DNA from 2 places in the Vibrio gazogenes genome. Region 1 is predicted to be linked to the other one. Evidence: riboswitches for the same ligand, from Rfam matches in the RefSeq annotation. Region 1 holds a riboswitch; the other holds the start of a gene.

Region 1 (16,081 bases):
TGTCGGTACGCAGTCGTTGTTTATTCCAGCCTGCGCTGTGTCTTGATTCTTTGACGGCCCGCCATGTGCAGGTTTCAATCCCGGAAAATGGTGCATCTTCTGAGCCGGATAAGAATACGTCGTCGCCCAAACAGCTCCTGAATCTGCCGATTCCACTGTCTGTGACTCATTTTTCTCTCGAAGATGTCACGTTGGACTTACCGCGAGTACGGCTTCAATGGCAGACATTAAAGGGTGGCGTGTCGTGGTATCGAAGCCGTCTGACGTTGGATAAAGTGGCCTTACAGCAGACGAAGATCGATGTCGAATCGGCACCGAAAGCACAACCGGCAGCAACTGCATCGTTGGCGACGTTTTCCTACCCGGCGCTGACATTACCCGACATATGGATTCCGCTGGATATCCGTGTGAATCAGTTCCGGCTCAATGACATGCAGATTCGCAGTGGTAGTGATAGTGAAAGCAAACATGAGATTGAAAAACTGCATTTATCCGCACAGGCATACCGTCACCGGATTCGGATTGAACATTTCGATGTAGCAACACCGGAAATTGCAGCAGATGGTCATGGCAATATGACGTTATCCTCAGATTACCCACTGGATATCCACCTGAATTCAATGCTGCATTTGCCGGAAATTCAGGGACAGCGTGTCACAGCCGCAGTGCGTGGTAGTCTGGCCAAAATGCAGCTTTCTGCCACATTGGCTGAACGGGTTCAGGGAAGCATTTCTGCACAGCTTGAACCGCTTTCGGCCGGATTTCCGTTCAACATCGAGATTGACGATCTTGCCGGGCAGTGGCCTTTGTCGGGGGATGCACAATACCAGCTTGATCTTGGACATCTGAATCTTGAAGGACAACTCAATCAATATCAGCTCGCCTTACAAGGATTGGTACACGGCAAAGCGATTCCCTCGACTCAGGTTGATGTTTCAGGTCAGGGAACACTCACTCAGCTTGAACTTTCAGCATTACAAATCAAGACGCTTAACGGGGTGATTTCGGGGCAAAGTCAGTTGGCGTGGCAAAAGGCATTCACGTTGGGTTCACAGTTATCATTCCGGCAGATTGAACCTCAGGCTCAGTGGCCTGAGGTGTCGGGAAAATTGAATGGGCAGATCGATCTTAAGGCGTCTGTGTCCGGACCCAAATGGCAGCTCGATGTGACTCAGCTTGAACTGAATGGGGCGTTGCAACAATACCCACTGCATGTGTCAGGACCATTGACGGTTTCCGGTGAGACGGAGGGAAACCAGATCCACGCCATGACACCGGCGCTGGTTGTTGCTCATGGTAAAAATCAGCTTCGGGTCGAGGGGACTTTGGATCAACGTTGGGATATGAATGTACACATTTCTGTCCCAGATTTGTCGAAAAGTCTGCCTGAGGGGAAAGGCAATATTCAAGGCGATATCCGTTTACGAGGAAATTTGCGTCATCCTGAAGCGGAGGTGTCACTGACCGGTACTCAACTTCAGTGGCAAGATTTAATCCAAGCCAACAATGTCTCGTTGCATGGCAAAATCAGTGATTTGAATCAGGTACATGGGAATGTCATTCTGAATTTGCAGCAGGGGCGTTATCAGCAGTATATCTTGAAGACCGTTACCTTAAGCGGGCGCGGTGACTTATTTCAACATGTGGTGAATCTTGATGCGGACACGTCGGAAGGGCGTGTGCAGCTTGAGGTTACCGGATCGACTGACCGTGAGTTTCATCGCTGGCAAGGGACGCTCGCACGTGCCACGTTATCGCGAGAAAAGCATCGACTGACGCTTCAGTCGCCAGTGCAAATTGATTTGCTGCCATCAGAGCAACAATTGAGTATTCAGGCGCATTGTTGGCAGGATCTGTCTTCTTCTCTATGTCTTGATCAAGACATCACGATTCAGCCATCGTCAGGCCAGCTTCATGTGTCATTGCATCAGCTTGATTTAGCTCGCTTAGCCTATGTGTTGCCAGAAGAAACAACATTAAAAGGACGCGTCGATGCTGAAGCGTTTCTGAAATGGGCTCAAGGGAAGGACCAACAGTTACCGCCTCAAGCTGAGTTAACCGTGCTTGTCGAACAAGGTCAGTTACAGCAGCAGATTGCTATGAAGCCTTTGGTGGTGGCATGGCAGCAGATGAAGTTTCAAATGGATCTCAAAGACAACCATCTTGCTGCTACCGGCCAGATTGATCTGGCCGAACATGGTGCGCTTGATTTGACGGTCAAGATTCCCGATATCAAGCAGCAACAGAAACAGGTGACGGCAAATATCGATATCAATCGGTTGGATTTGAGCCTGATGCAATCTTTGTTAGGGGATTACAATGAGTTTCGTTCTATCGCTGATGGACACCTGAAAGTACATGGCGATCTGTTACATCCTCAAGTCACGGGAAAACTGGCTGTCAGTCGAATTCAGTTGCAAGGGGAAGTGACACCGGTCGATATTCAGCAAGGGAATATTGATATTCAGTTCGAAGGGTATCAGGCTCGACTTGCGGCTTTGGTGAAGACCCCGGAAGGCGAGCTACATCTTTCAGGGGACGCTGACTGGACGAAACTCGACGACTGGGCGGTTCATTCCCGATTATATGCTGACGGGGTGGATATCGATTTTCCTCCTTACGTGAAGCTAAAGGCGATCCCGGATATGACACTGACACTGACCCCGGAAGTCGCGCGAGTTGAAGGCTCTATTGAGTTACCTGAAGGAAAGATTACCGTTGATAAACTACCGGACAGTGCGGTTAAGGTCTCTCCTGATCAAGTTATTATTCAAGATTCTCAAACGGTTAAGCAGACGCAATCTTTGCCGTTTAATCTGGAAAGTAAAGTGACGGTGAAGATTGGTTCAGGGGTTCGGCTGTCAGCCTTCGGACTGAATGGGAAGCTGCAAGGCGAACTGAGAATTTCACAGCGAGACAATACCCCATTCATGACCGGAGAAGTCAATATTCTGAACGGGACATACCGCTCGCTGGGACAAGATTTGGTCATTCAACAGGGTAAAGTTATTCTGAATGGGCCGATCAGTCAGCCTTATGTGTCGATTACCGCCATTCGTAATCCGAATAATATTGCTGATAATGTCACGGCAGGGATCAAAGTGAACGGACCGGCGGATAATCCATCCGTGTCAGTCTTTTCGGAGCCGGCCATGGCGCAGGCGAATGCGCTCTCTTACTTAATTCGCGGACAAAACCTCGATGCAGAGTCGAATAATGGCGCGTTGACGACGAGCTTGATTGGTTTGAGTCTTGCCCAGAGTGGGAAATTGGTCGGAGAGATCGGGCAGGCATTTGGTGTTCAAGATCTCCAGTTAGATACATCCGGCTCGGGAGAACAGTCTCAGGTTACAGTGAGTGGTTATGTTCTACCGGGATTGCAAGTGAAATACGGGGTTGGTATTTTTAACTCTGTCGGTCAGTTCACAGTGCGTTATCGCTTGATGAGTGATTTGTATGTTGAAGCGATCTCCGGGTTGACGAGTACCATGAATGTCTTGTATCAATTTGAGTTTAATTAAAGACAGAGTGATGACTTGATGTCATCCATCAACTTTCACCGTGAAAAGTCGCTATGTTGCATGATTTCTGTGACGAGAGCGTCTATGGTTAGAAATGTCGCTGTGAAAGGATGAAGTCAGACTCAGATAAACGTGATGAGAGAATAAACAAGGAGTGTTTATGCAGCAGCATTTAGTATTTGTCTACGGGACGTTGCGTGATGGAGAATATAATCACTGGTATTTGGGTGAAAGTTCGATGCTGGGATATTACGAAACGCCACCGGAATTTTCCTTATATGATCTCGGGCCTTATCCGGGGTTAATTGAAGGACATCAGTCGGTCATGGGCGAGATCTATGTCGTGGATGATCAAACCTTATCCCGTTTGGATGAGTTGGAAGATGTTCCCGTTGAATACCGCCGTGAACAGATTGAAACGCCCTTTGGGATGGCTTGGATCTATTTTTATCAGGATGTCTCTAAGTTAAGTCAGGTAATTGCATCCGGAGATTGGTGTCAGCGGATCTGAGTTCATTGCACAATCAGCTTCTATCTTCATATAAAGAAAAAGGAGAGATAAAAATCTCTCCTTATGCTTCTCAGTCAACAGACGAATTATTTGTTTTGTGCGCGCTCATAAGAGGATTGGATCTCTGCGCGAGCTGATGCTGCATCTTCCCAGCCATCAACTTTTACCCATTTGCCTGATTCAAGCTCTTTATAGCGCTCGAAGAAATGTTTGATTTGTGCTTTCAGCAACTCAGGCAGATCATTGACATCTTGAATATGGTCATATTCTTTGGTCAGTTTTGAGTGAGGCACGGCAACAACTTTTGCATCTTCACCGGATTCATCCGTCATTTTCAGTACACCGACAGGACGGCAGCGAATGACTGCACCGGGAACCAGCGGATAAGGTGTCGGAACCAGCACGTCAACCGGGTCACCATCCAAAGAAAGCGTATTGTTTACATAACCGTAGTTACATGGGTAGAACATTGGTGTAGACATGAAGCGGTCTACAAATACAGCACCAGACTCTTTGTCTACTTCATATTTGATTGGATCAGCATTCGCCGGGATTTCAATGACGACATAGATATCATCAGGCAGAGATTTACCTGCTGGTACGTTATTCAAACTCATGAATGTATTCCTTACTGTTTAGCGGACGTTTTGAAGCGCCTATTATTATTCACTTCACCGTTGAACGCAAAAAGTGTTGATCACTGAACCGTGATGGGACAAGAAAAAGCGCCCGGAGGCGCTTTACAGAGAGATTTAATCGTCTTGATGGGCTTCCAGAAACGCTTGGAGTTTGGTGACCATGTTTTTTGAACCGACAAAAAACGGTACACGCTGGTGTAGCTCTTGCGGGTTAAGGTCAAGAATCCGGTTGGGGCCATCAGTGGCAATACCGCCGGCTTGCTCCATCAGGAACGCCATGGGATTACATTCGTACAGTAGGCGGAGTTTACCTTGTGGGTGACTGAGTGTACTTGGATACAGGTAAATACCGCCTTTGAGGAGGTTACGGTGAAAATCCGCAACCAGCGATCCGATATAGCGTGACGTGTAGGGACGATTATCTTCCGGCACGTTTTCCTGACAGTGTTTAATATATTTTTTCACCCCGGTCGGGAAACGAATGTAGTTCCCTTCGTTAATCGAATAGATTCTGCCATCTTCCGGAATCATCATGTTTTCATGGGAGAGACAGAAGGTGCCTAACGACGGATCGTAAGTAAACCCATTGACGCCATTGCCGGTGGTGTATACCAGCATTGTGGAAGATCCATAAATGACGTATCCGGCTGCGACCTGTTTATGACCCGGTTGCAGAAAGTCTTCCGCTGTCGGAGTGGTACCAATCGGAGAGACACGGTGGTAAATCGAGAAAATGGTTCCGACCGACACATTCACATCAATATTGGTTGAGCCGTCAAGCGGGTCCATCAACACGACATACTTAGCATTCTTATTCAATTCTTTATTGAATATGATCGCTTCGTCTTCTTCTTCACTGGCGACACCGCAGACCTGGTCTCTGGCTTCAAGTGCTGCTTTAAACTTCTCATTGGCGTAAACATCGAGTTTTTGCTGATCTTCGCCCTGAATATTTTCTGTACCGACAGCCCCGGTAATATCGACGAGTCCCGCTTTGTTGATTTCACGGTTTACGATTTTTGCTGCCAAACGTATCGAAGCAAGAAGGGAAGAGAGCTCTCCGCTTGCGTGAGGAAAATCAGTTTGTTTCTCAACAATGAATTCTCCTAAGGTTCTCATCTCTGACATGTTATTTCCTTGAAAAGCAATCATGAATACTTGCCATTCGTCTGAAAGACAGCAAATTGGCATTATGCAAATGGGCGATGGATGCCCTTTAAATAAGATTCTATGATCCGGATCTTATTTAAGGTAATAAAGTAACTGACCTAGATCTCATTTTTCATACAAGATGGCGACAAGCGTGAATCCTGCCAGACTGAGGGTAAAATCTCTGTCGGATTGTTGATTTCCGGCTCGCTTTTATGATGTGAATCATGATAATGAAGGGCAGTAAGATGAGCGAAAATCAGAGCAGAGGACTGAGGGATTCATGCACATACATATACTCGGAATTTGTGGCACATTTATGGGTGGCGTCGCGACGCTGGCTCGTCAGATGGGACATCGGGTCACCGGTTCCGATGCCAATGTTTATCCACCAATGAGCACGTTGCTGGAATCTCAAGGCATTGAAATTATAGAGGGTTTTGATGTCGAACAACTCAATCCTCGGCCGGATTTAGTGGTGATCGGTAATGCACTGAGTCGGGGGAATCCCTGTGTCGAGTATGTCCTCAATCATCGTCTGCCCTATACATCCGGACCACAGTGGTTGAGTGAGTTTTTGCTGCGGGAACGATGGGTACTGGCGGTGGCTGGAACACATGGTAAAACCACGACTGCCAGTATGTTGAGCTGGATACTGGAATATTGTGGTTATCAGCCCGGTTTTCTAGTCGGTGGTGTGCTCGGTAACTTCGGCATTTCTGCCAGACTGGGTGAAAGTGACTTTTTTGTCGTCGAAGCCGATGAATATGACAGTGCTTTTTTCGATAAGCGATCTAAGTTTGTTCACTACCATCCGAATACGCTGATCCTGAACAATTTAGAGTTCGATCATGCTGATATCTTTGACGATCTTGAGGCAATTAAGAAACAATTTCATCATTTGGTTCGGACGGTTCCCGGCATTGGTCGTATCCTTTCTCCCCAAAATGATACTGCTTTAAATGATGTTTTGGCACAAGGTTGCTGGAGCGAGCAAGAACTTTGCGGTGAGAATGCAAACTGGAATGCAACAAAATTAGAAAAAGATGGATCTTCATTCCAGATTTTATTAAATGGGGAGACAGTTGGCACCGTGTCATGGGATTTGATCGGGGATCATAATGTGCATAACGCTATCATGGCTGTTGCGGCTGCCCGCCATGTCGGTGTTGTTCCGGAGATGGCTTGTGAAGCGTTGGGGCAGTTTATTAACACCAAGCGTCGTCTGGAACTGCGTGGTGAGGTACATGGTGTGACGGTTTATGATGATTTTGCTCATCATCCGACAGCCATCCAACAAACCTTAGCAGGGCTACGAGCAAAAGTCGGTTCACAGCGGATTATCGCGGTATTGGAACCTCGCTCGGCAACCATGAAAATGGGCGTGCATAAGCAGGTTCTGGCCGATGCCTTGGCTCAGGCGGATATGGTATTCCTTTACCAGCCGGAAGAACTGACATGGCCGGTTGCTGATGTGGTTGCACAATGTCACCAGCCGGGCTATGTGGCCGATGAGATTGATGCTTTAGTACAACAAGTGGTTCAGGTTGTGCATCCCGGAGATTCAATTTTGGTGATGAGCAATGGTGGTTTCGGCGGTATTCATGACAAACTGCTGTTGCAATTGGAGAGAGGCTATCATGCGTGATCTTCAGCAAGAAAAAGCCATCACACTCGCTTGGACGGGGGCTTCCGGTGCGCCTTACGGATTACGTTTGCTTCAGCATTTGTTAGCTGCGGATTATCAAGTTTATCTGCTTATCTCGTCAGCGGCGAGAGTGGTACTGGCGACGGAGCATGGTTTGAAGCTTTCCGCAGCACCGGACAAAGCCCACCAGACCTTGGTTGAGCATCTTCAATGTCGTCATGAGCAATTGATTGTGTGTGGCAAAGAAGATTGGTTTTCTCCGGTTGCTTCCGGTTCGTCAGCACCAAAACAGATGGTGGTTTGTCCTTGTTCAGCCGGCAGTGTGGCTTCGATTGCTTATGGCATGTCTGATAATTTGATTGAGCGCGCGGCAGATGTGGTCATCAAAGAAAAAGGACAGCTGTTGCTAGTGGTACGGGAAACGCCTTTTTCAACCATACACTTAGAAAATATGTTGAAGCTGTCTCAGGCTGGCGTGACCATCATGCCGGCTGCGCCCGGATTTTACCATCAGCCAGCGTCGATCGATGATCTCGTCGATTTTATGGTTGCGCGGATTCTTGACCATCTGGGGATCGAGCAGACTGTGGTACCACGCTGGGGGTATCAGCACTGAATCATCAGTAGCACATTGATTCAATTCACAGTAAAATCATCCGCACTCATCGGGGAGCTTCCATGACACATTAACCGATTCGGTATTTTGTCATGGTGCTGAGATTGGGCCATTGCCCAGAACCCGCAACGACCTGAACCAGATAATGCTGGCGTAGGAATTGAGTTTGGTCTGCCCTCTGAGGCCTGCCTCAACCCTGTGCCGCTCGTATCAAGGAGAGCGAGCCGTGACAATGAACAATTCCAAAGCCTCGATTTATGCAGGCATCTTCATCTTGAGTTTAACCACTGGCGTGGTACAGGCTCAGTCCCCTGAACTGACCGTGTATACCTATGATTCTTTCACCTCGGAATGGGGCCCCGGACCTGCGATTAAGCAAGCATTTGAGGCACATTGCCAGTGCAAGCTGAATTACGTCGCACTCGATGACGGGGTCTCGATTCTCAACCGTCTGCGCCTTGAGGGAAGTCATAGTCAGGCGGATATTGTTCTGGGGCTGGATGACAGCCTGATGGCAGAAGCGAAACAGACCGGTCTGTTAGCGAAGCATCATGTCGATACCGCAGCGTTAACATTGCCCAATGGATGGCATGATGATGTTTTTGTCCCTTACGATTATGGTTATTTTGCCTTTGTCTATCGTCAGGATTTACTACCTAACCCGCCCAAGAGTCTCAAAGCACTGGTTGAGCAGTCACCTGAGCTGAAAATCATCTATCAGGATCCCCGAACATCAACACCCGGTCAGGGGCTTTTGTTGTGGATGAAATCCGTCTACGGTGATCAGGCTGCTCAGGCTTGGCAACAACTGGCGAAGAAAACGGTCACGGTGACCAAAGGTTGGTCTGAAGCCTACTCGATGTTTCTGAAAGGTGAGTCGGATATGGTTCTGTCGTACACCACCTCACCAGCGTATCATCAGATTGCTGAACAGGATGATCGATATGCTGCGGCTGAATTTTCGGAAGGGCATTACATGCAGGTCGAAGTGGCTGCGAAGTTAGCAGGGAGTCCGCATCAGGCGCTTGCCGATCAGTTTATGCAGTTTATGTTGAGTGATGAATTCCAGTCAGTCATCCCGACGACGAACTGGATGTATCCGGTGACTTCGGTCACGCTGCCGGACGCTTTCCGTCACTTATCTGTACCGGAAAAAACATTGCGGTTTTCGGCAACGGAAGTTGCTAAAAACCGGAGACATTGGATTCGTGAATGGCAAACAGCACTCACACAGGCTCGGTAGCAGCGACTGTGATTATTCAACGCGCTCCCCGCATCGGGCTTTGGGTCGCCACTGGGGTGGTGATCTTTATTCTCAGTGCGTTCGGGGCATTGCTGGTTCATGCATCCGGGCTTGAACTGACCGCGGTACTGAGTGATCCGTATTATCTCCATGTCACGCGGTTCAGTTTTTATCAGGCATTGCTATCCACTTTGTTGAGTGTGATTCCGGCCATTCCGGTTGCCTTGGCGTTGCACCGTCGTGCATTTCCCGGCCGCAACTTGCTGATCAAGTTATTTTCGACCACGCTGGTGATGCCGGTGTTAGTCGGGGTATTTGGTTTACTGGCAATTTATGGACGCAGCGGTTTTTTAGCCAGTGTACTGCATACACTACATCTGGATTTCAGCTTTTCAGTCTACGGCCTGAATGGCATCTTACTGGCTCATGTGTTTTTTAATCTGCCTTATGCCAGCCGACTGTTTTTACACTCTTTGGAAATGATCCCGAGAGAGCAGACCTTATTAGCCTGTCATCTGGGAATGACCCCGTGGCAAATATTTCGTTATGTTCACTGGCCGCGGATTCGTCAGCAGATACCTCATGTGGCCGGATTGGTCTTCATGTTGTGTTTTACCAGCTTTGCCACAGTGATGGCCTTGGGTGGCGGTCCGCAGTCTACGACGATCGAATTGGCTATCTATCAGGCGATTAAGTTTGATTTTGATCTTCGTGCCGGTGCCATACTGGCGCTATGGCAAATGTTACTGTGTGGTTTGTTGGCTTTCATACTACAAAGCATCACGAAAACCATCAATGTGGGAAGTCAGGGCGACTCTCCCCGTCAGCCTTTATTCCGCGATAGTGGTCTGGCGCGTTACTGGGATTGTGGATGGATTGTTTGTTGTGGCTTGTTGGTGCTACCGCCGCTGGTGATGGTGCTTATTTCCGGAGTCAATTCACATTTGTGGCCTGTGCTGAGTGGTGCGGGGTTTTGGCAGGCGCTTGCCAGCTCTTTACGCGTTGCCGGTGTCGCCGGTTCACTCGCTCTGGCGGCCGGCATCGGCGTCTTGCTGACGAGTCGGAGCTGGCGACTGAACCGTCAGGGACGACGTGCCGATATACTGGAAACAGTCGGCATGATGGTTTTGGTCACACCGGGCTTGGTGATTAGTACCGGACTGTTTCTGCTGTTACGTGTGTTTACCAATGCGTTTGACTTTGCCTATGGGGTCGTCGTGGCCGTCAACGCGATGATGGCTTTACCTTATGTGATTAAAACCCTGCAACAACCGTTGTGGATGTTAGCGCAGCAATATCAGTCTCTGTGTGACAGTCTGGGAATGCGGGGATGGCGTCGCCTTTGGCTGGTGGAGTGGCGTGCCGTGCGAAAACCGATCATTCATGCGTGGGTGATCAGCTTTTTGGTGGCGATGGGGGATTTAAGTGCCATTGCGTTATTCGGCAGCCAAGAGTTCAGAACCTTGCCGCTTTATCTTTATCAGTTATTGGGAAGTTATCAGATGGAATCGGCTGCGGTTGTGGCAAGTTGTTTATTGCTGATCAGTCTCGGATGCTTTTTCGTTGTAGAGCGTCTGTTCCGGCGCGGGGAGTATATCAATGCTGACACTTGATCAGGTGCGTTATGAATATCAGCAAGAGTGGTTTGATTTCTCGCTCTCGGTGTCTCAAGGCAGTATTTGGGCTTTGATGGGGCCGAGCGGTGCCGGGAAATCGACGTTGTTAAGTCTGGTCGCCGGTTTTATTGTTCCGAAGTCCGGTGATATTCGGGTCAATGATCAGTCTGTGTTGTCGTTGCCACCGTATGAGCGCCCATTCTCGATGCTGTTTCAGGAACACAACCTTTTTCCTCACTTGTCTGTGCGTGACAATATCGGATTGGGGTTACACCCCGGGTTAAAACTGACGCGTCAAGACTGGGATAAAGTCGTCCATGCGGCGCATCAAGTGGGTATCGAAACGCTGTTAGATCGACGGCCGGCGCAGTTGTCCGGCGGGCAAAGACAGCGCGTCGCACTGGCACGTTGTTTTGTGCAGGAACGTTCACACTGGTTGCTGGATGAACCTTTTTCAGCATTGGATCCGATTTTACGAGCAGATATGCTGGCCTTGGTCAGACGCTTGGCCAACGAGCGGCATATCTCAGTTTTGATGGTCACCCATCATGTCAGTGATGCGAAGAATATGGCCAGTCATTTTGCTTATATCGATGAGAATCATATACAGGTGACGGGGGGCATTGAGTCGTTGAGTGAATCGCATTCAAATGCGTCGCTGAATGCATTTATCCGCGCAGGAAATGGCTAGGGGCTGTTGACCCTTCGTGATGGTTTTTGCAGCAATTTGTCGTGCATTTAGTCAAGGCAGGTCATGTGAAGTGTAGCGCTCTACATGAACCATGACCTAACGCTGGATAAATGAGCGACAAATGCTGCCCAGAGGGTTCATCTGAACGTGTCTTGCTCTTTGTTGCGGGTCATTTGCTTAGGATAGCTAAGCGGCATGCCCCGCGCCGCGATCAATACCCGTTCAGATTGAACAAAATTTAACCACGAAAGGTCAGCAGCCCCTAACGATAGCGTCATGCCTTCATCAGGACATGACGCCTCGAATGGTCATTATTGTGGCGCTTCTTCTAACGTTTTCAGCAGTTGAAAAATCTCTCGGGCAGCTTTTGATGATTTTCCGCTCTGTTGTTCTTTCTTTGCCTGACGAACCAGATGACGGAGTTGTTGGCGGTCGACTTCAGGATATTTTTCAATGACGGCATTGATCGCGGTGTCACCTTCCTCAATCAATTGATCCCGCTGCTGTTCCAGACGATGGAACGCAGCAGTTGCCTGTGCATGTTTGTTCCGGTATTTGTCCAATGCAGCCTGAATCGGTTCTACATCGATATGACGCATCAAACGGCCAATGTACTGAAGTTGTCGTCTTTTTGCTTCATTCTTAAAGCGTTGCGCATCTTCGATTGCCTCGGCAAGATCCGCGGGTAACGGGAACTTTTCCAAAGCGGCCGGCTTGAGTTCAACCAGCGCTTCCCCGAGTTGTTGCAACTCAATCATGTCATTTTTCATTTCGGTTTTACTGACCCAAATGATCTCTTCTTCTTCTTCCCAGGGAGCTTTTTGATTTTTGCGCGCCATAGTCTCTAACTTATCTGCTTATCAATGTCCGTTATTTTAGCAAGAATCGTGGGGAGAACGAGCATTTCTTGTTATGCTATCGAAATAGTTTCAAGAAGAGACATCAGTTATGAATGTAAAACAGCAAGTTGCACAACAGCGCAGTGAGCTTGAAGCTGCGGTCGCGAAAGCTTTAGAGCTTGCATCGTCACAAGCGGACGCCGCAGAAGTGGCGATCACCAAGAGTACGGGGCTCAGTGTTTCAACCCGTTTTTGTGAAGTCGAGAATGTCGAGTTCAACAGTGATGGTGCCTTGGGGATTACAGTGTATCGGGGGCAACGCAAAGGCAGTGCTTCGACATCCGATCTGAGTGAACAGGCGATTCAACAGACTGTTATGGCTGCATTGGATATTGCTCATTATACCTCGGAAGACCCGTTTGCCGGCCCTGCGCCGAAAGAATTGATGGTGAAAGATATTCCGGATCTGGACTTATTTCACCCGGATGAACCCAATCCGGATCAGGCTGCCAGTATTGCGATTGCCGCAGAAAGAGCGGCACTGGATTACAGCACCAAGATAAAACAGAGTGATGGTGCGAGTTATGACAGTCACTACGGTGTAAGGGTTTACGGAAACAGCCATGGTCTGCTCGCCAGCTATGCATCCAGCCGTCACAGTATCAGTTGCTGTGTGATTGGGCAGGGTGAACAGGATCGTATGGAGCGGGATTACAGCTATACCATTGCACGGCATAAAGATGATCTGTGGACTCCCGAGCAAGTTGGTCAGCTTGCGGCCGAGCGAACTGTGGGTCGGTTGGATCCGCAAAAACTGAAAACCGGTCATTATCCGGTGATGTTTGCACCAGAAGTTGCGACAGGCCTGATCGGTCATTTCGTGATGGCGATTTCCGGAGGCAATTTGTACCGTAAATCTTCATTCCTGTTGGATCATTTAGGCGAGAAAGTTTTCCCGGACTGGTTCTCGATTGCTGAGCGGCCGCATATCTTGCGCGGGTTGGCTTCGAGCCCGTTTGACAGTGAAGGGTTGGCGACCCGGGATCAGGATATCGTGACTGATGGCGTATTAGGGACTTACTTGCTCTCCAGCTATGCGGCAAGAAAGCTCAATATGACGCCGACCGGTCATGCCGGCGGCATTCATAATTGGTTTGTGAAATCCTCCGGTGAACAGAACTTCAAGCAGATGCTGCAAGCAATGGGCACCGGCTTTTTAGTCACAGAAGTGATGGGGCAGGGCGTCAATATTGTCACCGGAGATTACTCCCGTGGTGCTGCCGGGTTCTGGGTTGAAAATGGAGAAATTCAGTTTCCAGTCTCTGAGATCACCATTGCCGGTGGGTTGAAGGATATGTTCAGCCGGATTATCGCTGTCGGGAATGATGTGGATGTGCGTTCTCAGATTCAGACCGGTTCTATTCTGATTGAATCAATGAAAGTCGCCGGAGAATAGTGATTGTTCTTGGCCAAACCTCAAGTTGACAGAAAAGCGAGCTGAATAGCTCGCTTTTTTGATTACTACCATAACTATCAATTCCTGATAGTTATTTTGAGTAAAATATCACGAGTCATAACAATTGGACGTAATGTTTTGAATTGTTGTGTTAATTTATAGCAAATTTTTTCCGGTTCTCCTTTATGGTTTTCAGCGCAGTCCCGTGTATGGCGTTGAACGAATCATCGACGTTGTCGATAAGGAATAAAGTGATGCTATCCCCTCAAGAACGCGCAGCAATCAAACAAGATATTCAATCCAACCAGCATGAAATCTACGTCATCTCTTTTGAAGAGATGGATAATATTGTGAAATCTAACTTTTGTTATTCCAGTTCAGCGAAACAGTCGTGGAAAAAAATAAAAAAATGTACTGAATATGGTGCTGGATACTACTCTTCTGCTGATGATATCCGAACTTTAAGTAAACTCGTTGGTGACTTGGGGGGATGGGCTAAGGGCTGGAGTGGTCGAGCATATATCAAACACTATGGTGGTAAACCGCATATTATCTTGAAGGGGAATCCCCGTTTAAGAAAGGTGTTAACCGGGACGAAATATGGGGTGAACAATGCCAAGGTTGTGACAATGGGGTTAGGAAGTTCAGCGGCTATTAGTGCTGCTAAATCCGGTGGTATTGTTTCGATCATTCTTATGACTGCTTATCGAGTTGTTGATTATTTTTTAACTGATGAAGCAACTTTGTCTCAGTTAATCGGTTCTCTTGCAACAGATGTGGTAAAGATTGGGATTACCACAGGAGTTTCTATTGGTGCTGCTTATATGATGGGATTTTTCTCTTTGGCTATTGGCCCTATTGCTGTTGTTGTCGCTGTTGGGTTTGGTTTGTCATTTTTATATGATTATGTAGAAGACCGCTATCATATTACTGACCAAGTTATTTCAGTATTAGATGAGATGAGTAGTAATATTAATACTTATCTTATCCGAGCTAAACATAAAATTGAAGATGATATAGCGCGAGTTGCTGGTTCGGTGATTGATTATGTATTGGACTCAGCACAACATATAGTGATTGATTTCGCCAAACATTCGTTCAAGAGAATGTTATCTCCACAACCTAGAGCCAATTTTTAATGAAAAACGAAATTACTATCCCCAAAGCATTATTAGGAATATTGTTATTTGGTGGAATAGCTGTACCTTGTTTGGTTCTGTTCTATTTAGCCTTACATGATTTGATTGATAGCTTGATTCATTTACCAATAGTCATCGAGTTCAGACGGGGTGCTATGTATGGATTAGGGGCTGGGATTGTGACACTAAGTGTTTTTTTGGGATTTATTGTTTTACTTTTTCATAGACGGATATCTGTAAAAGCAGAAAATAGAATGGGAAAAGGAATTGTTGTAGGGCTTGTATTGACATTTATGTTTCCTATTTTAGCTGGTTTTGTTATTCCTAAATTTATTGAAGATGAAAATTATCATCGTTGTGAAAAGGCAGAGCCTAAATATTCCTGGCCGATATTTCGTACTCATATCTATACCGATAGTCAGCAAGATTGTGATCAACTGATAAGAGAAAAAATCAAGAATAATGAATATTAATTTATTTGTTTATTGGAATCTCAGTTTAAGAGTCTATTTTGAATGAAAGAAGAAACGACGATATCTCAAATATTGATAGGACTATTGATAAGTGGCAGTTTAGCCTTGTTTTCTTTAATTTATTTTACTTTTTATCTATTTAACTTGGTTGATCATTTTATCCACCCTTCAACGGTCATTGAATATAATAGAGGAGCCATGTATGGAATCGGTGGCATTGGGCTTCTCAGCTTTTTTTGTGGTTTTCTAGTGTTGTTATTTTATCGGAAGTTATCTCCAAAAGCTGAAAGTCGGATGGGGAAAGGTATAATTATCGGAATTATATTAATGTTTATCTTTCCTCTTGTATCTAACTTTACAGTACCATCACTCATCGAAAATTCTGGCTATCAACGCTGTGAAAAAGCAGAGCGCCGAGCATCGTGGCCAATTTTTCGTATTCATATCTATACCGATAATCGACAGGTCTGTGAATAATTAATAGAAGAAAAGCAACAAGCCGGAAGATATTAACGAAAAGGGCTGAATCAATGTTGTCTTC
Region 2 (16,081 bases), 420 kb from region 1:
TTTTCTGTTTTACTGCTTCATCAGCAATCCGGTTCAGTCGCTGAAGTGTTTGATAAAGCACTATTTCAGAGTGTCTCCGTTTCAACCACGGCCGGATTCACGACCACGGGGTTTTCTGACTGGCCACTTTTTTTACCGGTATTGTTGCTCTTCTCTTCATTTATTGGCGGGTGTGCCGGGTCTACGGGCGGTGGATTGAAAGTGATTCGGATTCTGCTATTGACCTTGCAAGGTGGGCGAGAGATGAAACGTCTTGTTCATCCTCGGGCCATTTATCCAATTAAGCTCGGAGATAAAGCTTTGTCTCCACGAGTTATTGATGCCGTATGGGGGTTCTTTTCCACCTATACGCTGGTTTTCGTTTTATGTATGTTGGCTTTAATCGCGACAGGGATGGAAGAGTTAAGTGCATTTTCGGCTGTTGCAGCGACACTCAATAACCTTGGTCCGGGGCTGGGAGAAGTTGCTGTCCACTTTGGTGATATTAATGATAAAGCAAAGTGGATTCTGATTATTTCGATGTTATTTGGGCGATTAGAAATCTTTACATTGCTTGTTCTATTCACTCCTGCATTTTGGCGTAATTAAGAGGAATACTTGTGAAGAAAGTTCTCTGTCTGTATTCAACCCGAGAAGGACAGACCAAAAAAATTGTTGAACATATTATCGCGCAGCTTGAAAACTATCAGTGTGAGTATGTTGATTTACATCTGAACCCAAAACTCAATTTGGCGCTTTACGATAAAGTATTAGTCGGTGCTTCGATTCGCTATGGTCGATTGAACAAAGCACTTTATCAATTTATCGATCAACATCATCAACAGTTAGATGAATCAGAAGCTGCTTTTATTTGTGTCAACTTGACCGCGCGAAAAGAAGAACAGAAAAAAGATACACCGGAAGGGAGTGCTTACATTCAGACTTTTTTACGTAAATCTCTCTGGCAACCTCAAATGATCGGTGTTTTTGCGGGGGCATTACGTTATCCAAGATATCGTTTTTTTGATCGGTTCATGATTCGATTCATTATGAAGATGACTGGTGGTGAAACCGATACATCAAAAGAAGTCGAATATACAAACTGGAATAAAGTTGAAATTTTTGCACAAGCATTTAAAAATTTGTAGATAAAACAAGCTGATTGAATGAAATATACCCACAAACAGGTGTGTTCATCGTTGTTTTAAAAAAACTTGCAAAAAAGGCTTGCCAATCGAAAGGCGATGCCTATAATGCCCCTCGCTGACACGGGATAGCGGAGAGAAATCCCCATCTGTGTCAGCCCGGTCTTCACCGAAAAATAAATCTGAAAAAAGTGTTTGACACCAAGATTTATCTCGTTAGAATGGCCGCCTCTTCGAACGGAGAACGTTTTGAAGAATCGCTCTTTAACAATATAGACCAATCAATCTGTGTGGGCACTCGTCGATAAATATCCAATAAGATTTTATCAATGAATCGAGTGACCAATATCAAGTTGGAAAGCAGTTTACTGTTATCTGACAAGAGCACAGTCAATTCAACATTACTTATGTAATGTCACTTTTTGCTTCTGTTTTTTTAAAAGCGGAGACGAAAAGCAGTATTCATTGAGCCGACACTTCGGTGTCACAAAAACTTTAATTGAAGAGTTTGATCATGGCTCAGATTGAACGCTGGCGGCAGGCCTAACACATGCAAGTTGAGCGGTAACAGAAAGAAGCTTGCTTCTTTGCTGACGAGCGGCGGACGGGTGAGTAAAGCCTGGGAAATTGCCCTGATGTGGGGGATAACCATTGGAAACGATGGCTAATACCGCATAACGTCTACGGACCAAAGAGGGGGACCTTCGGGCCTCTCGCGTCGGGATATGCCCAGGTGGGATTAGCTAGTTGGTGAGGTAAAGGCTCACCAAGGCGACGATCTCTAGCTGGTCTGAGAGGATGATCAGCCACACTGGAACTGAGACACGGTCCAGACTCCTACGGGAGGCAGCAGTGGGGAATATTGCACAATGGGCGCAAGCCTGATGCAGCCATGCCGCGTGTATGAAGAAGGCCTTCGGGTTGTAAAGTACTTTCAGCAGTGAGGAAGGATATAGCTTTAATAGAGTTATATTTTGACGTTAGCTGCAGAAGAAGCACCGGCTAACTCCGTGCCAGCAGCCGCGGTAATACGGAGGGTGCGAGCGTTAATCGGAATTACTGGGCGTAAAGCGCATGCAGGTGGTTTTTTAAGTCAGATGTGAAAGCCCGGGGCTTAACCCCGGAGTTGCATTTGAAACTGGGAGGCTAGAGTACTGTAGAGGGGGGTAGAATTTCAGGTGTAGCGGTGAAATGCGTAGAGATCTGAAGGAATACCGGTGGCGAAGGCGGCCCCCTGGACAGATACTGACACTCAGATGCGAAAGCGTGGGGAGCAAACAGGATTAGATACCCTGGTAGTCCACGCCGTAAACGATGTCTACTTGGAGGTTGTGGCCTTGAGCCGTGGCTTTCGGAGCTAACGCGTTAAGTAGACCGCCTGGGGAGTACGGTCGCAAGATTAAAACTCAAATGAATTGACGGGGGCCCGCACAAGCGGTGGAGCATGTGGTTTAATTCGATGCAACGCGAAGAACCTTACCTACTCTTGACATCCTCAGAAGAGACTGGAGACAGTCTTGTGCCTTCGGGAACTGAGAGACAGGTGCTGCATGGCTGTCGTCAGCTCGTGTTGTGAAATGTTGGGTTAAGTCCCGCAACGAGCGCAACCCTTATCCTTGATTGCCAGCACTTCGGGTGGGAACTTCAGGGAGACTGCCGGTGATAAACCGGAGGAAGGTGGGGACGACGTCAAGTCATCATGGCCCTTACGAGTAGGGCTACACACGTGCTACAATGGCGTATACAGAGGGTTGCCAACTTGCGAAAGTGAGCGAATCCCAAAAAGTACGTCGTAGTCCGGATTGGAGTCTGCAACTCGACTCCATGAAGTCGGAATCGCTAGTAATCGTGGATCAGAATGCCACGGTGAATACGTTCCCGGGCCTTGTACACACCGCCCGTCACACCATGGGAGTGGGCTGCAAAAGAAGCAGGTAGTTTAACCTTCGGGAGGACGCTTGCCACTTTGTGGTTCATGACTGGGGTGAAGTCGTAACAAGGTAGCGCTAGGGGAACCTGGCGCTGGATCACCTCCTTACGAAAAGATATTTGAGATGAGTGTCCACACAGATTGATTTGGTTTATGTAGAGTGCATTGCAATATGATTTTTCTTAGTTCGAGGAAGGCAATTGACGAAGGAAGGCGTTTACTGTTGTAAACAACTGACTGAGGATAAGCCGTCTGACACGGAAATAAGAGAAAGCATGAAGCAAGAAATTGTCCCGTTCGTCTAGAGGCCTAGGACACCGCCCTTTCACGGCGGTAACAGGGGTTCGACTCCCCTACGGGATACCACTTCCCTAGTGAAGTCTGGGTCGTTAGCTCAGCTGGTAGAGCAGTTGGCTTTTAACCAATTGGTCACAGGTTCGAATCCTGTACGACCCACCATTTTCCTTCTGTTTGGGGAAACGCCTGAAAGTGGGCGATTAGCTCAGTTGGGAGAGCACCTGCCTTACAAGCAGGGGGTCACTGGTTCGAACCCGGTATCGCCCACCACTTTCTAACTATTTTTGGCTCGACGACTCAAACCAGCGGTTTTAACCGATGTGGTTCGATTTTGTGGCGCTGAAAGTCATTAGAAAGTGTTGCTTGAAGTAACAAGTATTGCACTTTGCTCTTTAACAATTTGGAAAGCTGACAAAATAATGTGTGTTTCTTTGGAAACAGACGATTATTTGTAAAAGTTCTCAATACTTTCTCGAAAGAGAAAGACCAACACAATCAAGTGTTCTTGGAATGACACAATTTAGTGTCTATTCAATTGAGTCCGGCAAAACCAGTCTCTCGCTCATGTAAAATAATGAGAGACACCTAGGTTACTGATAATGCAGCTCGAAACTTCTTCGGGTTGTATGGTTAAGTGACTAAGCGTACACGGTGGATGCCTTGGCAGTCAGAGGCGATGAAGGACGTACTAACTTGCGATAAGCGTAGATGAGGCAGTAAGAGCCACTTGAATCTACGATTTCCGAATGGGGAAACCCACATGCAGCAGCATGTATCATCAGGTGAATACATAGCCTGATGAGGCGAACCGGGAGAACTGAAACATCTAAGTACCCCGAGGAAAAGAAATCAACCGAGATTCCGACAGTAGCGGCGAGCGAAATCGGAGTAGCCCTTAAGCTTTTACAGCGTTAGGTGAAGTGTCTGGAAAGGCACGCGATAGAGGGTGATAGCCCCGTAACCGACGGCGTTGTTTAAGTGAAAACGAGTAAGGCGGGACACGTGATATCCTGTCTGAAGATGGGGGGACCATCCTCCAAGGCTAAATACTCCTGACTGACCGATAGTGAACCAGTACCGTGAGGGAAAGGCGAAAAGAACCCCTGTGAGGGGAGTGAAATAGAACCTGAAACCGTGTACGTACAAGCAGTAGGAGCACCTTCGTGGTGTGACTGCGTACCTTTTGTATAATGGGTCAGCGACTTATATTCAGTGGCAAGGTTAACCGATTAGGGGAGCCGTAGCGAAAGCGAGTGTTAACTGCGCGTTTAGTCTCTGGATATAGACCCGAAACCGAGTGATCTAGCCATGGGCAGGTTGAAGGTTGAGTAACATCAACTGGAGGACCGAACCGACTAATGTTGAAAAATTAGCGGATGACTTGTGGCTAGGGGTGAAAGGCCAATCAAACTCGGAGATAGCTGGTTCTCCCCGAAAGCTATTTAGGTAGCGCCTCGGACGAATACTACTGGGGGTAGAGCACTGTTAAGGCTAGGGGGTCATCCCGACTTACCAACCCTTTGCAAACTCCGAATACCAGTAAGTACTATCCGGGAGACACACGGCGGGTGCTAACGTCCGTCGTGGAGAGGGAAACAACCCAGACCGCCAGCTAAGGTCCCAAATTACAGCTAAGTGGGAAACGATGTGGGAAGGCTCAGACAGCTAGGATGTTGGCTTAGAAGCAGCCATCATTTAAAGAAAGCGTAATAGCTCACTAGTCGAGTCGGCCTGCGCGGAAGATGTAACGGGGCTAAGCTGTAAACCGAAGCTGCGGCAATGCGATTTATCGCATTGGGTAGGGGAGCGTTCTGTAAGCCGTTGAAGGTGTGTTGTAAAGCATGCTGGAGGTATCAGAAGTGCGAATGCTGACATGAGTAACGACAAGGGGGGTGAAAAACCTCCCCGCCGGAAGACCAAGGGTTCCTGTCCAACGTTAATCGGGGCAGGGTAAGTCGACCCCTAAGGCGAGGCTGAAAAGCGTAGTCGATGGGAAACGGGTTAATATTCCCGTACTTGTTGTGAATGCGATGGGGGGACGGAGAAGGCTAGGTGGGCCTGGCGACGGTCGTCCAGGTTCAAGTGCGTAGGCTGTAGAGTTAGGCAAATCCGGCTCTACAATAGGCTGAGACACGATGTCGAGCATCTACGGATGTGAAGTCATTGATGCCATGCTTCCGGGAAAAGCCTCTAAGCTTCAGTTCACAAGAAATCGTACCCCAAACCGACACAGGTGGTCGGGTAGAGAATACCAAGGCGCTTGAGAGAACTCGGGTGAAGGAACTAGGCAAAATGGTACCGTAACTTCGGGAGAAGGTACGCTCTTGACGGTGAAGTCCCTTGCGGATGGAGCTGATGAGAGTCGCAGATACCAGGTGGCTGCAACTGTTTATTAAAAACACAGCACTGTGCAAAATCGTAAGATGACGTATACGGTGTGACGCCTGCCCGGTGCCGGAAGGTTAATTGATGGGGTTAGACTACGGTCGAAGCTCTTGATCGAAGCCCCGGTAAACGGCGGCCGTAACTATAACGGTCCTAAGGTAGCGAAATTCCTTGTCGGGTAAGTTCCGACCTGCACGAATGGCGTAATGATGGCCACGCTGTCTCCACCCGAGACTCAGTGAAATTGAAATCGCTGTGAAGATGCAGTGTACCCGCGGCTAGACGGAAAGACCCCGTGAACCTTTACTACAGCTTGGCACTGAACATTGAGCCTACATGTGTAGGATAGGTGGGAGGCTTTGAAGCAGTCACGCTAGTGATTGTGGAGCCGACCTTGAAATACCACCCTTGTATGTTTGATGTTCTAACTTGGCCCCATTATCTGGGGTGAGGACAGTGCCTGGTGGGTAGTTTGACTGGGGCGGTCTCCTCCCAAAGAGTAACGGAGGAGCACGAAGGTGGGCTAATCACGGTTGGACATCGTGAGGTTAGTGCAATGGCATAAGCCCGCTTAACTGCGAGAGTGACGGCTCGAGCAGGTGCGAAAGCAGGTCATAGTGATCCGGTGGTTCTGAATGGAAGGGCCATCGCTCAACGGATAAAAGGTACTCCGGGGATAACAGGCTGATACCGCCCAAGAGTTCATATCGACGGCGGTGTTTGGCACCTCGATGTCGGCTCATCACATCCTGGGGCTGAAGTCGGTCCCAAGGGTATGGCTGTTCGCCATTTAAAGTGGTACGCGAGCTGGGTTTAGAACGTCGTGAGACAGTTCGGTCCCTATCTGCCGTGGGCGTTGGAGAATTGAAAGGGGCTGCTCCTAGTACGAGAGGACCGGAGTGGACGAACCTCTGGTGTTCGGGTTGTGATGCCAATCGCATTGCCCGGTAGCTAAGTTCGGAATCGATAACCGCTGAAAGCATCTAAGCGGGAAGCGAGCCTTGAGATGAGTTCTCCCTGGCGCTTAAAGCGTCCTGAAGGGTTGTTCGAGACTAGAACGTTGATAGGCAGGGTGTGTAAGCGCTGTGAGGCGTTGAGCTAACCTGTACTAATTGCCCGTGAGACTTAACCATACAACACCGAAGGGGTTTTAGGGCTCAGTAAGAGACTTGATTGTGTAGAGAGAATCAGCTTTTCGAATTGAAAGAATTTGCTTGGCGACGATAGCGTTTTGGACCCACCTGACTCCATGCCGAACTCAGTCGTGAAACGAAACAGCGCCGATGGTAGTGTGGGGTCTCCCCATGTGAGAGTAGGACATCGCCAGGCTTTAATTTATCGTTTGTCTACTGAAGCTTGATGCTTTTGATAGCTGCGATGCTCATGTGCACTTGCACACTGCGCGTCTCACTTCAAAATCCTCAGCGCACAGCGACAAGCGTCTCAATAAAGCAATGAGATTGTAAGACTTTATTGAGAGGCAGTTATTTGTGGAGCGGTAGTTCAGTTGGTTAGAATACCGGCCTGTCACGCCGGGGGTCGCGGGTTCGAGTCCCGTCCGCTCCGCCACTTATTTGAAACCTTGGTAGTGATACCAAGGTTTTTTTGTATTTGGCGTAAAGACCGATTCCTATTGTTTCATCGATAGTCCGAGTAGTGCGGTCGTTCAGTGGGTTAGCCTTCTTTTTAAAAACAGTGGCCTGTCACGCTGCCGTGAGGCAATCGCGGGTTCGAGTCCTGTCCGCTTATCCGTAAAGAGAAGGCCACTTATACCAATCGCACTAATTAATTGGTCAACATGGTCCAATCTCTAAAGCAGAGTGAAATGACCCTGCTTTTGTCTGCACAAAAACGATTCCAAGCACTACACAGCTTGTCGACAATATCGTCATAACATTCAAAACACCTATTGGCTATTTCGTTCTGACGTAACCAACTCCATACCTGCTCTATTGGATTCAGTTCCGGTGAATAGGACGGTATATGAATGATAGTCACGTTCTTGAATGAATCGGCAAGATAACTTTGATGCCAACTGGCTTGATCCATGATGACGACAGCATGTTTGTCCGTGGGTGTTGATTGAGAAATGAGCCTGAGTTGCTCTTTCATTGCTTCCATGTTGCTCATCGGCACAACAATAGCTTCAGTTTCTCCGGTATTAACGCACACCGCTCCAAAGAGGTACGCATACTCAAATTGCTGTTGTTGTACCGCTCTGGGGCGAGTCCCTTTTTCTGCCCATATTCGGGTGGTTGTGTTGCGCTGGCCAAATCTGGCTTCATCTTGAAACCAGATTTGAACATCTTTTAAAGCCACATGTCCTGGGATCTTAAGGATCGTTTCGATTTGGAATTTTTTTAAAAGCTTCTTGCGCTTCTACAGATTGCTTTGGGTGCTTTGAACGCGTTGTTATCCAAACTAAATCAAGCTTTCTCAATATTTTATAGATACCTGATAAGCTGTACGATAGGCCAAATTCCTCATGTATGAATTCAATAATATCTGTTCCCTGTAGTCTTCCACCTTCAGGCTTAATCGCATTGGAAGTTATGTACAGCTTTAACTGAGATAGCTGGTCTTCAGTCAGTCGTGGAGGACGGCCTGTATGCTGCTTTTCTACTAAGCCTTCAACACCGTTCTTCAAATAAGTCACCACCCAGTTATTGACACTGGTACGACTGACTTTTAAATATTTGGCGATCTGAGTGCGGCTTTTTCCATCCACGAAATGAGATATAGCAAGAAGTCTCGTACGCATCCTAGCATCAGATGTTTCACGAATAAGTTTTGGGAAGTCAGAGGTCATCATATCAGCTCCTATTGAAGTTGACATTAGATCATAAAATTAGTGCGATTGGTATTATTTGAAACCCTGATAGCCATGTCAGGTTTTTTTTGTTTGATGTAAAGACCCATTCCTATTGTTTTCCCAACGACTGAGTGACGAGTTTTGGTCGGTTGGTTTTCAAGATCATATTGTGATGCCCCAATATTGAGCCTCAGTCGGAAGACTGGGGCTTTTTACGTTGAGAAAGAAGAGTTTAATCGTTCTAGTTGACGATTAAAAAGGTAGCTGGTTTGCGTTAAAGGGCCGTTATTATTGCGGGTGTGAACAAGGTCTCAATAACAATAATGATATAAAAACAATCGTTTTAGTAAGAATAGCTATATCGATGGACATATTAGCTGATTTATATAATTTGCATATTATGCAACTGATGGTATTCATTGTTCAGATAATAATTCAGGTCGAAATTACGAAGATACCTGATTTTTATTTCTATCTGAACGAGGTCTATTACTATGTATAAGTTCAAACTCTCAGTTCTTGAGAAAGTTGGATTTGGCTCAGGAGATATGGCTGTTAATGTGGTGATATCATCAATGATGCTTATCATCACATTTTTTTATACCGATATCTTTGGCATAAAAGCCAGTGATCTGGCGATGTTATTCATTGTCGTTCGTTTGATTGATGCTGTGACTGACCCAATCATGGGGATGATTACAGATAAAGTGAATACCCGTTGGGGGCGCTATCGCCCTTATATGCTGTTTTTATCGATTCCCTTTGGTATTTCGGTGTTCTTAACCTTTAGTACGCCAGATTTGGATTACAACGGAAAATTAGCATATGCCTATGCGACCTATATTTTTGTGACGGTGATGTTTACCGCCGTCACGATTCCATATATTTCTTTAATTAGTGTGCTTACCGATGATCCGAAAGAAAAACTATCGGCTAACGGATATCGGCTATTCTTTGCCAAGATTGCTGCATTTCTGGTGACCATTATCGTTCCCTTACTCTCTGAAAAGTGGGGTAGTGAAAATATTCAATTGGGTTATCAGTATGCTATGGGATTGATGGCTTTGATGGGGACACTACTGTTCTTATTTTGCTACTTTACGACCACAGAACGTATCGACTATGTCATAGAAAGCAAACCATTTACCCAACAACTGAAATCCCTTATCAGCAATGATCAGTGGGTCATCTTATGTATGGTTTGTGTCACCGGTACGGTCGGCTACACCGTACGAGGCTCTGTTGCCGCGTATTATGCCAAATATTATTTAGGGGGGGATGCCGTGACGATATCGGCATTCCTCGCGACAGGGGTTGTCGCTGCGATTCTGGCGATGGTGGCATCCACTTGGATAACCAAATATTACTGTAAGGTTAAACTATTCCGCTACAGTCAGATCGCTGTGATGATCTTGAGTGCTATTCTCTATTTTTCTGTCGGGCCATCTGACTTTGCTCTCGCTTTTATTCTCTATTTTCTGCTGTCCTTTATTGTTGATTTGCACGCTCCGATATTCTGGTCTGCAATTGCAGAAGCCGTCGATTATGGTGAATTTAAATTAGGTCAGCGAGTCTCTGGCTTATCGTTTGGCGGTATTTCATTCTGTCAAAAATTTGGAATGGGGATTGCCGGTGCGATTGTCGGGTGGTTACTGACCTTTTTTGATTATGCGCCAAATCAGGCACAGTCCAGTTTTACACTCACAGGGATTGCTTTAATGCTCACCCTGATTCCCGGTATATTCCATCTGCTCATGGGGCTTTTGATGTTCAGATATAAAGTGACAGACAGCTATTATAACGAAATGATTCATCAGGGAAGCACCAGTCAAGATATGAGTGATGGTATCGATGATATAAATAATAAGACACCGTTATCTGTCCCAGTAAAATGAGGTTATTCCATGGTATTTAAAATAAAAAATCCAGTCATTGAGCAGCGAGCGGACCCACATGTCTATCTTCATCATGATGGGTATTATTATTTCACTGCATCGGTTCCTGAATATGATCGCATTGAACTCAGAAGGGCAAAAACACTTGCTGGATTGGCCGCAACCGATGAAATTGTGACGGTTTGGCACAAGCCGGATCATGGTCCTTATTCTGATTTAATCTGGGCGCCGGAGATCCACGCCATTGACGGGAGCTGGTATATCTACTTTGCGGCCGCGCCAAGTCGAGAAATTAAGGATGGTCTGTTTCAGCATCGGATGTATGTCATTCGTTGCGATGGAGAGAACCCGCTGGCGGAACCGTGGACATTTTGTGGGCAGGTCGATTCTGGGATCGATGCATTCTGTCTCGATGCCACGACATTTGAGCATCGGGGAACCCGGTATTATGTCTGGGCACAGAAAGAGCAAGAGATAGCCGGTAATTCCAATTTATACATTGCAGAAATGCTGTCACCGACAACATTAAAACTACCAGGCACTCGGTTATCGATACCTGAGTTTGACTGGGAAACACAAGGTTTCATGGTGAATGAAGGCCCGTATGTCCTGATTCGTCACGGAAAAGTCTGGCTGACATATTCTGCCAGTGCGACCGACGAACGTTACTGTATGGGGCTCTTACAAGCGGATGAGGATGCGGATTTACTTAACCCTGAAAATTGGTACAAATCGCCACATCCGGTTTTCGTGACCAATGTCAGCGACCATGTTTTTGGTCCCGGACACAGCTGCTTTACCCAAGATGAGCAGGGTAATGATATTTTGGTGTATCACGCTCGTGATTATACAGAGATTGAAGGGGATCCGTTATGGGACCCTAACCGCCATACCCGAATGAAACAGGTTCTCTGGGATGGTGAGCAACTAGTGCTTGGACAGGCTGAATAACATGTCTGAAGTTCAGCCCTGAGAAAGAACATCAACGCTAACCTACCGCTATGGGTGAGGAATCAAATGTGCTGCGTTAGCTGTGCACAGCAAACTGATTGCCCACCCATGTTGCATTTTGAGACGTGAGAAAAAATTTATATTTTTGATCTTCTTCATGTCACACAGTACCATCAATCTTATTCATCTCCTTTGAACAATCGATATTCCTTTGAATCATCGATATTGTGGTGAATGATATATTTCACAATGGCACATCAATACCTATATGAATTTAGTGCCGATATTCGGTATCAATTCATAATATGATACTTGGTGAATAATTAAGCGTTGGGTAAGTGAAGGATTACGATATAAAGTGACTCCTGTAACTTTTTTATTCTGTGAATTTTTATGACCTTGATTACACGTATTTTTCATGACGAAAAAAGGTTGTACTTGGGAATTTTTTGAGGAAATGATGATGAATCAGTTCTCTGTTCTTGGCTTCATTGCCTTTGGGGGAGCATTTGGTGCTTGCTCTCGATATTTGATTTCGGAACTTTGTGTCTTCTTATTCGGTAAAGGTTTTCCTTATGGAACCTTGACCGTGAATATTTTAGGCTCATTTATGATGGGGCTGTTAATTGCTGCGCTTCAAGGGGAACTGATTTCCGTTGAGCCATGGCGTCAAGTCATCGGATTGGGCTTCTTAGGCGCTTTGACGACTTTTTCTACGTTCTCCATGGATAATGTTTTACTGATGCAGCAAGGGGCATTCATCAAGTTTGGTCTGAATATTTTGTTGAATGTTATTTTGAGTATTTCTGCTGCGTGGGTTGGTTTTCAACTGATTACCAAAAGCTAAACTATTTTTTTACTTTGTTTAATCACACCCGTTCTCTATAATGTTTCTACTTGTCGGAGTGCCAAAAGGCTGAGACCGTTCATTCGGGATCCGTTGAACCTGATCAGGTTAATACCTGCGAAGGGAACAAGAGAGAATATTCAGGCTATATTACATTTCATCACAGCCTCTCTATTGTCCGAAAATCTGTCCGTATATCGTTATATTGTTTTCCTTACAATGCGATAATTGATTTTTACCTCTTGTCTATACGTCCTTCCGTCAAGCATTTATTTCTTAACCATTTACTGGAGAAAAATGCATGTCGAGCCGTAAACAATCCAGACTGGAAGCAAAGCAGTTTATCGAGAATATCCAGTCAACACCTTATCCCAATTCAACCAAAATTTATGTGCAAGGGTCTCGGGAAGATATCCGGGTACCGATGCGATCCATTCAACTTGCCGATAGTTTAGTCGGTCATGCGAAGGATGCTCCTATCTACGAGCCGAACGAATCGATTTGTGTCTACGACACTTCAGGGGTGTATACCGATCCGCAATATACAATCGATGTTTATCGAGGCTTACCGGCTTTGAGACAAGCATGGATAGAAGGGCGCTCTGATACGGAAAGGCTCGACCAAATGACCTCTGATTATGCGCAAGAGCGCCTTGCTGATAGCACACTAGATGATTTGCGATACAGTCATTTGCCGCTTATCCGCAAAGCGCTGCCCGGTCATTGTGTCACCCAACTCCATTATGCCCGGCGGGGGATTATCACCCCTGAAATGGAGTTTATTGCGATTCGTGAGAACATGCAGCGTCAGCAGTATCGCGATGAGCAATTGAACTTACAGCATCGGGGAGAAAGTTTCGGTGCGCATATACCGGAAGCGATCACCGCTGAATTTGTCCGCCGTGAAGTGGCGGAAGGGCGAGCGATCATTCCGGCAAATATCAACCATCCTGAATCCGAACCCATGATTATCGGGCGTAACTTTCTGGTCAAAGTGAATGCCAATATTGGCAATTCATCAGTCACATCCTCGATCGAAGAGGAAGTTGAGAAGCTCGTCTGGTCAACGCGCTGGGGCGCTGATACGGTGATGGATCTCTCCACTGGGCGCAATATACATGAGACGAGAGAGTGGATTTTACGCAATAGTCCTGTGCCTATCGGGACGGTTCCGATGTATCAAGCTTTGGAAAAAGTAAATGGTGTTGCCGAAAACCTGACTTGGGAAGTGATGCGCGACACATTGATTGAGCAAGCGGAGCAAGGCGTCGATTACTTCACGATTCATGCCGGCGTATTGTTGCGGTATGTTCCGATGACTGCAAAGCGAGTTACAGGGATAGTTTCCCGGGGCGGTTCTATCATCGCGAAGTGGTGTCTGGCCCATCATGAAGAAAACTTTCTTTATACCCGCTTCCGAGATATCTGTGAAATCTGTGCACAATATGATGTCTCACTCTCTCTGGGCGATGGACTCCGGCCCGGTTCTGTCGCTGATGCAAATGATGAAGCCCAGTTTTCTGAACTCAGAACACTTGGAGAACTGACCAAAATTGCATGGGAATATGATGTTCAGGTCATGATTGAAGGGCCCGGACATGTGCCAATGCATCTCGTCAAAGCGAATATGGAAGAACAGCTGCGCCATTGTTCGGAAGCACCGTTCTATACATTAGGCCCACTGACGACTGATATTGCCCCCGGATATGATCACATTACGTCTGGAATTGGTGCGGCCATGATTGGTTGGTACGGCTGTGCGATGCTCTGTTATGTCACACCCAAAGAGCATCTTGGGCTGCCAAATAAAGACGATGTGAAAACAGGATTAATCACCTACAAGCTTGCAGCCCATGCTGCGGATTTAGCAAAAGGGCACCCCGGTGCGCAAGTCAGAGATAATGCTTTATCAAAAGCGCGGTTTGAATTCCGCTGGGAAGACCAATTTAATCTGTCTTTAGATCCGGTTACCGCTCGCGCCTACCATGATCAAACCCTGCCTCAAGAGTCGGGAAAAGTCGCTCACTTTTGTTCTATGTGTGGCCCTAAATTCTGTTCAATGAAGATCTCTCAGGAAGTTCGTGAGTACGCGAAAGCACAGCTGGATAGTCATTCAGAACATGATCATGCCGTGAAAATCCAAATGCTAGACACTTCTTCAGATGATGAGCGTTCAGATCATGAGCGGCTGGCAGGCATGAAGCAAAAATCTCAAGAGTTTAAAGCGCAAGGTTCGGCATTATATCGTTTAGCTCAGGATACTGATCAGGAGGCGTAGAATGATTGGGCTACGCATTTCTAAAGCGCTTCTGACAGCGGAAATGAGTGTCTTGCTGAAGGAAGAGCTTCACCATTTCTTGACGGTTGCACAAACAGAAGGGTTAGCAGCAGCGGATACGAGTCTCTTTTTTGATGAGAATAACGTTGATGAGAATAGCGATGATGGTTGGTTCATCTGTCTCGGGTCAATCGATCTGAGAAAGCCGGACAAATATCATGGTGTCGTGGTGGGTAAACAAAGCGTCATGCTGACCGCAGAGGAGCTGCCGCAACAAAATATTCAGCAGCACTATCATGTGACCTACTGTGAGCAAATCAAGGATCAACTGCTGACGGATGGACGGAATGATCAGCCAAGGGTGTGGAAAACCAAACCGCTTTCCAAGATAAATCCGGAGGATGGCGGTGTTGTCAATCTTGCTGCTAATCATGTGATGATCGCGAGTTCACCACAGCCGGATGCGCCGCTCTCTGAACGATGGCTGGTGGGGGATGAAGTGTGTTCACTTTCTCCAGTTGCCCAGGCTGATGCATCAAACCTCATCTCTATATTGCAATACACATTCTCACAACATTCATTTGTCTCAAAGCATTTAGCTTGGTTTATCGGGGGATTGATTTTAGATTTTCCACTTGAAGATGCTTTAATCATTGCTCGGGCATCACTGAATGTTTCACGTGAAACATGGCCACGAAGTGCGCATGATTTCCCTGTGATTGCCGCAGTTACAGATGAAAATTTAGATATAGATGGCGATATAGAAAATACATCCGGAGAAAAGTCATCAACTGTCGTCGAGTTACCCATTTCAGAGACAGCGATTTCCGATACAAATGACAATTGGCACTACTTTAACGCGGTCAATGCTGCCGACTTGTCATTGTATCCTGTCGTTGATGACGTGATTTGGGTGGAGAAATTACTCCGCTTAGGCGTGAAGACTATCCAACTACGGATTAAAAATCCGCATCAAACCGACCTTGAGCAGCAGATTAAACAGGCCGTTTTGCTGGGGAAAACATATCAAGCACAAGTTTTCATTAATGACTACTGGCAATTGGCGATTCAATATCAGGCATTTGGTGTGCATCTGGGACAAGGCGATTTACCCACCGCAGATATTCAGGCGCTGCGCCATGCAGGGATTCGATTAGGAATTTCAACGCATGGCTACTGGGAAATTCTCAAGGCACAACAACTGCGACCAAGTTATATCGCACTCGGGCATATTTTCCCGACCACGACGAAACAGATGCCGTCTCAGCCTCAAGGTCTTGCCCGGTTACGGCTTTATCAACAGCTCGTCGATTCGATTGCCGAGGCTCATCATCGGGCGATTCCAACCGTTGCAATTGGCGGGATCGATTTAGAGAACGCCGCAACAGTTTTAGCACAGGGCGTTTCCAGTTTAGCTGTCGTTCGTGCCGTCACACAGGCGGCAAATACCGTGAGTGTTGTGGATGCCTTTCAGCGGTTATTTTTGTCGCCGGAAGGGGGGCTGTTGAGGAGAGCACCATTTCAGTCAGGGAGGAGAGACAATGGCATTACTCGATGATCAT

The links. Region 1 has a riboswitch for thiamine pyrophosphate ahead of thiB (thiamine ABC transporter substrate binding subunit). Riboswitches for the same ligand answer to the same signal wherever they lie in the genome.
Region 2: another riboswitch for thiamine pyrophosphate. It lies ahead of thiC (phosphomethylpyrimidine synthase ThiC); the one in region 1 lies ahead of thiB (thiamine ABC transporter substrate binding subunit).

The regions. Positions count from the first base shown of each region.
Region 1 is NZ_CP092587.1:368,068-384,148, forward strand. It holds gene tamB (autotransporter assembly complex protein TamB) at 1-3,521, shown strand, start outside; gene MKS89_RS01705 (gamma-glutamylcyclotransferase family protein) at 3,682-4,032, shown strand; gene ppa (inorganic diphosphatase) at 4,119-4,649, opposite strand; gene fbp (class 1 fructose-bisphosphatase) at 4,785-5,798, opposite strand; gene mpl (UDP-N-acetylmuramate:L-alanyl-gamma-D-glutamyl-meso-diaminopimelate ligase) at 6,103-7,467, shown strand; gene MKS89_RS01725 (flavin prenyltransferase UbiX) at 7,460-8,083, shown strand; TPP riboswitch at 8,124-8,260, shown strand; gene thiB (thiamine ABC transporter substrate binding subunit) at 8,316-9,326, shown strand; gene thiP (thiamine/thiamine pyrophosphate ABC transporter permease ThiP) at 9,341-10,939, shown strand; gene thiQ (thiamine ABC transporter ATP-binding protein) at 10,926-11,633, shown strand; gene yjgA (ribosome biogenesis factor YjgA) at 11,945-12,472, opposite strand; gene pmbA (metalloprotease PmbA) at 12,582-13,928, shown strand; gene MKS89_RS01755 (hypothetical protein) at 14,183-15,067, shown strand; gene MKS89_RS01760 (DUF1240 domain-containing protein) at 15,067-15,540, shown strand; gene MKS89_RS01765 (DUF1240 domain-containing protein) at 15,583-16,017, shown strand.
Region 2 is NZ_CP092587.1:3,466,696-3,482,776, reverse strand. It holds gene MKS89_RS15485 (TrkH family potassium uptake protein) at 1-588, shown strand, start outside; gene hemG (menaquinone-dependent protoporphyrinogen IX dehydrogenase) at 600-1,127, shown strand; rRNA gene MKS89_RS15475 (16S ribosomal RNA) at 1,621-3,162, shown strand; tRNA gene MKS89_RS15470 (tRNA-Glu) at 3,345-3,420, shown strand; tRNA gene MKS89_RS15465 (tRNA-Lys) at 3,438-3,513, shown strand; tRNA gene MKS89_RS15460 (tRNA-Val) at 3,546-3,621, shown strand; rRNA gene MKS89_RS15455 (23S ribosomal RNA) at 3,980-6,869, shown strand; rRNA gene rrf (5S ribosomal RNA) at 6,950-7,065, shown strand; tRNA gene MKS89_RS15445 (tRNA-Asp) at 7,229-7,305, shown strand; one part of gene MKS89_RS15440 (IS630 family transposase) at 7,522-8,097, opposite strand; one part of gene MKS89_RS15440 (IS630 family transposase) at 8,099-8,548, opposite strand; gene MKS89_RS15435 (MFS transporter) at 9,043-10,443, shown strand; gene MKS89_RS15430 (glycoside hydrolase family 43 protein) at 10,453-11,394, shown strand; gene crcB (fluoride efflux transporter CrcB) at 11,858-12,241, shown strand; TPP riboswitch at 12,286-12,384, shown strand; gene thiC (phosphomethylpyrimidine synthase ThiC) at 12,543-14,519, shown strand; gene thiE (thiamine phosphate synthase) at 14,521-16,077, shown strand; gene MKS89_RS15410 (HesA/MoeB/ThiF family protein) at 16,061-16,081, shown strand, end outside.